2 linked regions of the Mariniflexile sp. TRM1-10 genome follow. Each later gene encodes a partner of the first gene's protein in a complex. Links are inferred from orthologs where the notes say so. Each region holds a gene or a part of one and is shown on either strand. Other genes may lie near its edges.

What was found.
Region 2: the proteins of meaB (region 1) and scpA are in contact, whole or in part, in a crystal structure (PDB 8DPB), measured with the Methylorubrum extorquens proteins. The link is inferred for Mariniflexile sp. TRM1-10 from one-to-one orthologs. Residues at the interface, in SOR26638.1 of Methylorubrum extorquens: Arg20, Ala21, Ala24, Arg25, Thr28, Ser32, Arg33, Arg34, His37, Thr98, Gly99, Gly100, Ser101, Ile102, Leu103, Lys106, Thr107, Ala110, Ala113, Ile114, Asp115, Arg116, Ala118, Phe119, Ile120, Arg121, Pro122, Pro124; in SOR27001.1 of Methylorubrum extorquens: Glu577, Glu578, Asn579, Asp580, Gly581, Arg582, Arg583, Arg585, His596, Ala604, Ser605, Ala608, Asp609, Gly611, Phe612, Asp613, Val614, Asp615, Ile616, Gly617, Pro618, Leu619, Glu625, Arg628, Gln629, Val631, Glu632, Asn633, Asp634, Glu661.

The regions. Positions count from the first base shown.
Region 1 is NZ_CP022985.1:950,029-953,280, forward strand. The notes cover bases 42-2,956. They hold meaB (methylmalonyl Co-A mutase-associated GTPase MeaB), read left to right. Parts: upstream 42-954; coding sequence 955-1,959; downstream 1,960-2,956. Other genes in these bases: CJ739_RS04385 (DNA-binding response regulator), read left to right, coding at 221-700; CJ739_RS04395 (MptA/MptB family glycosyltransferase), read left to right, coding at 1,986-2,956. In the rest of the region: more of CJ739_RS04395, read left to right, coding at 2,957-3,252. UniProt on the Escherichia coli protein: Binds and hydrolyzes GTP. Likely functions as a G-protein chaperone that assists AdoCbl cofactor delivery to the methylmalonyl-CoA mutase (MCM) ScpA and reactivation of the enzyme during catalysis.
Region 2 is NZ_CP022985.1:2,740,880-2,744,216, reverse strand. The notes cover bases 87-3,086. They hold scpA (methylmalonyl-CoA mutase), read left to right. Parts: upstream 87-488; coding sequence 489-2,684; downstream 2,685-3,086. Other genes in these bases: CJ739_RS11665 (IS110 family RNA-guided transposase), read right to left, coding at 2,793-3,086; CJ739_RS11675 (hypothetical protein), read left to right, coding at 87-489. Also shown: more of CJ739_RS11675, read left to right, coding at 1-86; more of CJ739_RS11665, read right to left, coding at 3,087-3,337. UniProt on the Escherichia coli protein: Catalyzes the interconversion of succinyl-CoA and methylmalonyl-CoA. Could be part of a pathway that converts succinate to propionate.

The sequences.
Region 1 (3,252 bases):
GAAAGAGCGGTAAGGTTTATCCTTAAAATTTATAAGGAAAAACCTGTTTTTTTAGTAAGGTTTTTGGCTATTTTAAAAAGACACCCTAAAAACACTATCTAACCTAAACATACACAAGCACATAGCAATTAAAATAACACCCACCAAATATTATGAGGAAGCCAATCAGGAAATAGAATAAGCAGTCAATCATTATACCATTGACCTGGTGTTCTTGGATATGAGCCTACCGGCATCCCTGGACAGAAAGCTTTTTTCCGGTGATGACCTGGGACTGAAACTAAGGTCGTTGTTCCCTAAGGTGAAGATCATTGTGACCACACATTTGAACAACAATTACTGGCTTATCAATATTTTAAAGATGGTAAAGCCTGATGGTTTGATCCTTAAGAACGAGCTAACCTTCCAGAGTTTGACCAATGGTGTCCTAAACGTGCTCAACGGGATCCCATTTTATAGCAGCCCCGTTTTAAAATTGATTAGGCAACATATATCCAACGATTTTGATCTGGACGATATCGATAGAAAAATGCTGTACCATTTATCGCTGGGAACCAAGACCAAGGAACTGCCCGAGGTGGTGGACTTATCACTGTCCGGGATAGAAAGCCGAAAACGGCGCCTAAACCAAATATTCAATAATGAGAAAAAAACGAACAAAGCACTTTTAAAACTGGCCAAGGAAAACGGCTTTCTTTAGCGCCTAAATAAAGCCACCATAAAAACCAATAAAGCATTAATCTAGACATGCAATAAAAGTAGAACAGAAATTGCTATATAATCTTCCTTACATTTGATAAACTCATTGCAAATGCTGATTCTACTATGTCCCTTCTTTTTAATAAAATTATCTTTTTATTCAAAATATAAATCAGTAAAATAAAATACACCCCACAAAACATGGCACATTTTTCACATAATATGTATCTTTAAAACTGGTAATGCTTTATAAAAATGACAAACTATAAACCAAAAAACAGACTAACCGCGCAAGCCTATATTAATGGTGTTTTAAGTGGCGATCGTGTTATTCTGTCTAGAGCCATTACCATTATAGAAAGTAATCTAGAAAGCGACAAAGCACTTGCCAAAACCATTATTCAAGCTATTTTACCTGCTTCAGGAAATTCTATACGCATTGGCATTACGGGGGTTCCAGGTGTGGGTAAAAGTACATTTATTGAGGCTTTTGGCAAACACCTCATAGCGCAAGACCACAAAGTAGCCGTTTTATCGATAGACCCCAGTAGCCAACGTTCAAAAGGCAGCATTTTGGGTGACAAAACCCGTATGGAAGCGTTGAGTACTTTAGAGCGTGCTTACATTCGACCGTCTGCTTCGGGCGAAACCCTTGGTGGTGTTGCCAATAAAACTGCCGAAAGCATGTTGCTTTGTGAAGCGGCTGGTTACGATGTTATTTTAATTGAAACGGTTGGCGTGGGTCAATCTGAAACCGCTGTACATGGCATGACCGATTTTTTCCTGCTGTTAATGCTTGCCGGTGCTGGCGACGAACTTCAAGGTATTAAACGAGGCATTATGGAAATGGCCGATATGCTGGTTATTAATAAAGCGGATGGTGACAATATTGAAAAAAGCGACATGGCTTGCCAACAATACCAAAATGCATTGCATATTTTTCCACCATCGGAATCTGGCTGGGAAACGGTGGTTACAACGGCATCGTCTACAAAGAACACAGGTATTGATACCGTTTGGAATACCATTCTAAACTACCGGGAATTGGTTACCGCAAATGGTTATTTTATTAAAAACAGGCATCGCCAAAACATTCGTTGGATGTATGACACCATTAACAACGAATTAAAACAGCTCTTTTACGGTTCGGAAGACATTACAAATCAGCTTTCCATTTTAGAAAAAGATGTTATGTCCTCTAAAATATCTCCATTAAAAGCAGCTGAACATGTAATTGAAATGTTTAAAAAGCGACTCTAATAAATTTTAATAAGCATTTATTGAACATGCCATTAAACCTAAGCGCATTAAAGCGAAACAACATCCCTTTATTATTGGCGATTTCCTGTGTGCTCTTCTACTTTGCATTTGCCTATAATTTAGTGCGAACTGACTATATAAAACTGATAATGCTTTATGCGGCTTTGTTCTTTTTATTTTATAAACTGGTACATCTTTTAAAATCACAGATTGCATTTTTAACTTGGTTAGCCTTTATTTTTAGAGCCATTTTTATTTTGGCCATACCAAATCTATCACAAGATTTTTACCGTTTTATTTGGGATGGCAGAATGCTTTTAGAAGGTTTCAACCCTTATTTGCACACCGTAGAGTCGTTTATGAGTATGGGCAAATTCCCTATAGCACAAGCTCAAGAATTGTACAACGGCATGGGCGAACTTAACGCGAGCCACTTTACCAACTACCCGCCTTTAAATCAATTATGTTTTGTTATTGCAGGTTTATTTGCAGGAAAAAGTATTTTAGGTTCGGTGGTGGTGATGCGCTTACTCATTATTGCTGCCGATTTTGGCACGCTCTTTTTTGGAAAAAAGCTATTGGAAAAATTAAATATTCCTGTTTACAACATCTTTTGGTATGTTTTGAATCCGTTTATTATCATAGAACTAACGGGAAATCTCCATTTTGAAGGGGTGATGATTTTCTTTTTAGTTTGGAGTTTGTATTTACTTCATATAGGAAAATGGCAATTTGCTGCCATTACTTTAGGTTTATCCATTTCGGTAAAACTAATTCCTTTACTATTTCTGCCTTTGTTTTTTAAGAGGTTGGTAAAAAGCAAAGAGGTTTCGACTTCGCTTAACCAAAAAACAGATGACAAGATTACTTCGCCATTACCTCCTCCCAACAACGGATTAAGAAAACGAACCCAACTGATTGGTTTTTATAGCATAACACTACTTACAACCGTCTTATTATTTCTTCCTTTTTACTCAAAACAATTCATATATAATTATACAAAAACGGTTGGTTTATGGTTTCAGGATTTTGAATTTAATGCCAGTTTATACTATATAGCTAGAGAAATCGGTTACTTATTTAGAGGATATAATGAAATTGCTGTAATAGGTAAAATCATTCCTATTCTTGTTTTGCTATTTGTGTTGGGCATGACGTTTTTAAGGAAAAATAAAACCAGCGTTCAACTTATTTCGAGTATGCTTTTAGTCCTTTCGTTTTACTATTTTACGGCTACAACAGTACATCCTTGGTATGTAGCAACGCTTTTAATACTATCTATTTTTACCAATT
Region 2 (3,337 bases), 1.8 Mb from region 1 along the record:
ATAAAAATTTATTTACCAGACACTTTTAAAAAATATTCAAGAGCTGGATACGAAAAGCTTTTAGACTCTTTAGCGAGTAAAAAAAATTACGAACTGGAAATAAAACGCCTGGAGTTTTTACGCAATATGGAAGGCAATTTTCATATCTTTTTTGATGAAGAAACCCGTTCCACCTACACCATTAACACCATGCCGTATATGCCAATGCACAAAGGTGACGCGCAGTATATTTTAGGCATGATTTCCATGAATAACGATAAAATTTCAAGAACAACCGATTTAGAATTTACCAAAATCACCGCAAAATACAGTGCCAATGCCTGTACTCAAATTTTTAAGGCAATCCATAAAATCGAAAACAAAAAAAAACAACTCACAAGTTTCAATTCATCATACATCGTATCTGCAAATAGCAAAACTATTTACATACAATTATTAACAGGTTTTGATGTGAATTTCGACCCGTTTTTACAAAAAATGATATTATAATGTCTAGAAAAAATCTTCAGCATATTAATCTAAAGACCGAAATCGGGAAACCAAAATCAGAAGCTTCTGAAACTTTTGTTACAGCTGAAGGGATTGACATAAAATCAACTTATTCAAAACAAGACATTGAAAATTTAGAACACCTCAACTTTGCTGCTGGCATAACCCCAAACCTTCGCGGACCGTACAGTACCATGTATGTTCAAAAACCATGGACTATTAGGCAATACGCAGGGTTTTCAACTGCTGAAGATAGCAATGCTTTTTACAGACGCAACTTGGGAGCAGGACAAAAAGGACTTTCGGTAGCCTTCGATTTAGCAACACACAGGGGTTACGATAGCGATCATGAGCGTGTTACGGGCGATGTTGGAAAAGCAGGTGTAGCCATAGATTCGGTGGAAGACATGAAACGGCTTTTCGACCAAATTCCACTCGATAAAATGAGTGTCTCCATGACCATGAATGGCGCTGTTTTGCCCATTATGGCATTCTATATAGTGGCAGCACAAGAACAAGACGTTAAAACAGAACAACTTTCCGGCACCATTCAAAATGATATTTTAAAAGAGTTTATGGTGCGTAACACCTATATCTACCCACCTAAACCATCCATGAAAATCATATCGGATATTTTTGAATACACTAGTAAAAATATGCCAAAATTCAATAGCATCAGTATTTCGGGATATCATATGCAAGAAGCTGGTGCCACTTGCGATATTGAATTGGCATACACATTGGCTGATGGCTTAGAATATATAAGAAAAGGGTTAGACGCTGGCATGGATATAGACATGTTCGCCCCTCGCCTTTCGTTCTTTTGGGCCATTGGCATGAATCATTTTATGGAAATTTCCAAAATGCGGGCTGCACGCATGCTATGGGCAAAATTGGTAAAACAATTTCATCCTAAAAACGAAAAATCGTTAGTTTTAAGAACACATTGCCAAACCTCTGGTTGGAGTTTAACAGAACAAGACCCTTTTAATAATATAGCCAGAACCACTATTGAAGCCGCTGCAGCTGCTTTTGGCGGCACGCAAAGTTTACACACCAACGCTCTAGACGAAGCCATTGCGTTACCAACCGATTTTTCGGCACGAATTGCCAGAAACACACAACTTTTTTTACAAGAAGAGACTAAAATCACAAAAACGGTCGACCCCTGGGCGGGCAGTTTTTATGTTGAAAAATTAACCCATGATATTGCCCAAAAAGCATGGGCACTTATTGAAGAAGTTGAAGCACTTGGTGGTATGACCAAAGCTATTGAAGCAGGCATTCCCAAAATGCGTATTGAACAAGCAGCAACAAAAAAACAAGCACGTATTGACTCCAATCAAGATATCATTGTGGGCGTCAATAAGTTTAAACTTAGTAAAGAAGACCCCATAGTAACACTTGAAGTTGATAATGAAACGGTACGCAGACAACAAATTGAGCGTTTAAACACCATTAAAGCTGAAAGAAATTCTGAAAAGGTAAACATAGCCTTATCAAAATTAACAGAAGCGGCTAAATTTTATGTAAATTTGAATAATAAATCTGGGCAAGATTTTACATCTAAACTAAAAGATTCCCAACGTCGTGAGAATGAGAATTTATTAGTTTTAGCTGTTGAAGCAGCTCGAGAACGTGCCACATTAGGAGAAATTAGTGACGCACTTGAAGTGGTATTTGGACGTTATAAAGCTGAAATAAAATCGTTTTCTGGTGTGTATAGCAAAGAAATAAAAAATGACGCCTCGTTTAAAAAGGCACAAGAATTAGCCGATATTTTCGCCAAACAAGAAGGGCGAAGACCCCGTATTATGATTGCTAAAATGGGACAAGACGGTCATGACCGTGGTGCTAAAATAGTTGCTACAGGTTATGCCGATGTCGGTTTTGATGTCGATATTGGTCCCCTTTTTCAAACACCACAAGAAGTCGCAAAACAAGCCATCGAAAATGATGTGCATATTCTAGGTATTTCATCGCAAGCAGCAGGACACAAAACACTTGTACCTCAAGTTATTGGGGAACTTAAAAAATATGGTCGCCATGATATTATGGTTATTGTTGGTGGTGTCATACCAAAACAAGACTACCCATTTTTACTAGATGCAGGTGCCACAGCCATATTTGGCCCAGGTACCAAAATTAGTGATGCAGCCATTGATATTTTAGAGATTTTAATAGAGGCTAAATAAAATGGGGCTGTATAAAAAGTCTAGTTCCATGTCATATTAAGCTTGTCGAAATATTTTAACTTACTGGTAATCAATATCGGTTTCGACAAGCTACCATTGACGTATTTGCTAAACCGCTGTTTTATAGCTAATTGACAAACCAAGTTCTCTTGCCATTTTCATAATGTTCTTTTGTTTATTAAACAAGATCTTCTCCTCATAATCTTTGATTCCCTTCTCTACATATGACAGTCCTTTAACAAATAGCTTCCAATAGAGCTCTGCCAGTTTTCTTGCCATTGCCTTTATTGCCGGTGATGCCCCTTTCTTTGCCCTTATCTTTCTGCCAAAAGCACCCAATGCAATTTTCTTGCTGTTGAGCAGGCTCGTGGCCGCTTGCTTAAATATCAGGCCGGCCTTTGGTTGTCCTTTAGCCTTATAGTTTTTTTTCATCTTGCCCGAATGGTGCTGTTTTGGCGCCAGTCCCAACCAGGAAGTAAAATGCTTTTCTGTTTTCCATTTATGTAAATCAGTCCCTATTTCCGATAGGAGCTGCATCCAATTATAATCTGTTATACCGGGTAGGACCGTAGCATCTTTGCCTTCAAATATTTGCAATAGATAACGGTCCATTCCTTCTATATTTGGTTTGTGGTGCCTCACGTTTTTTCGTG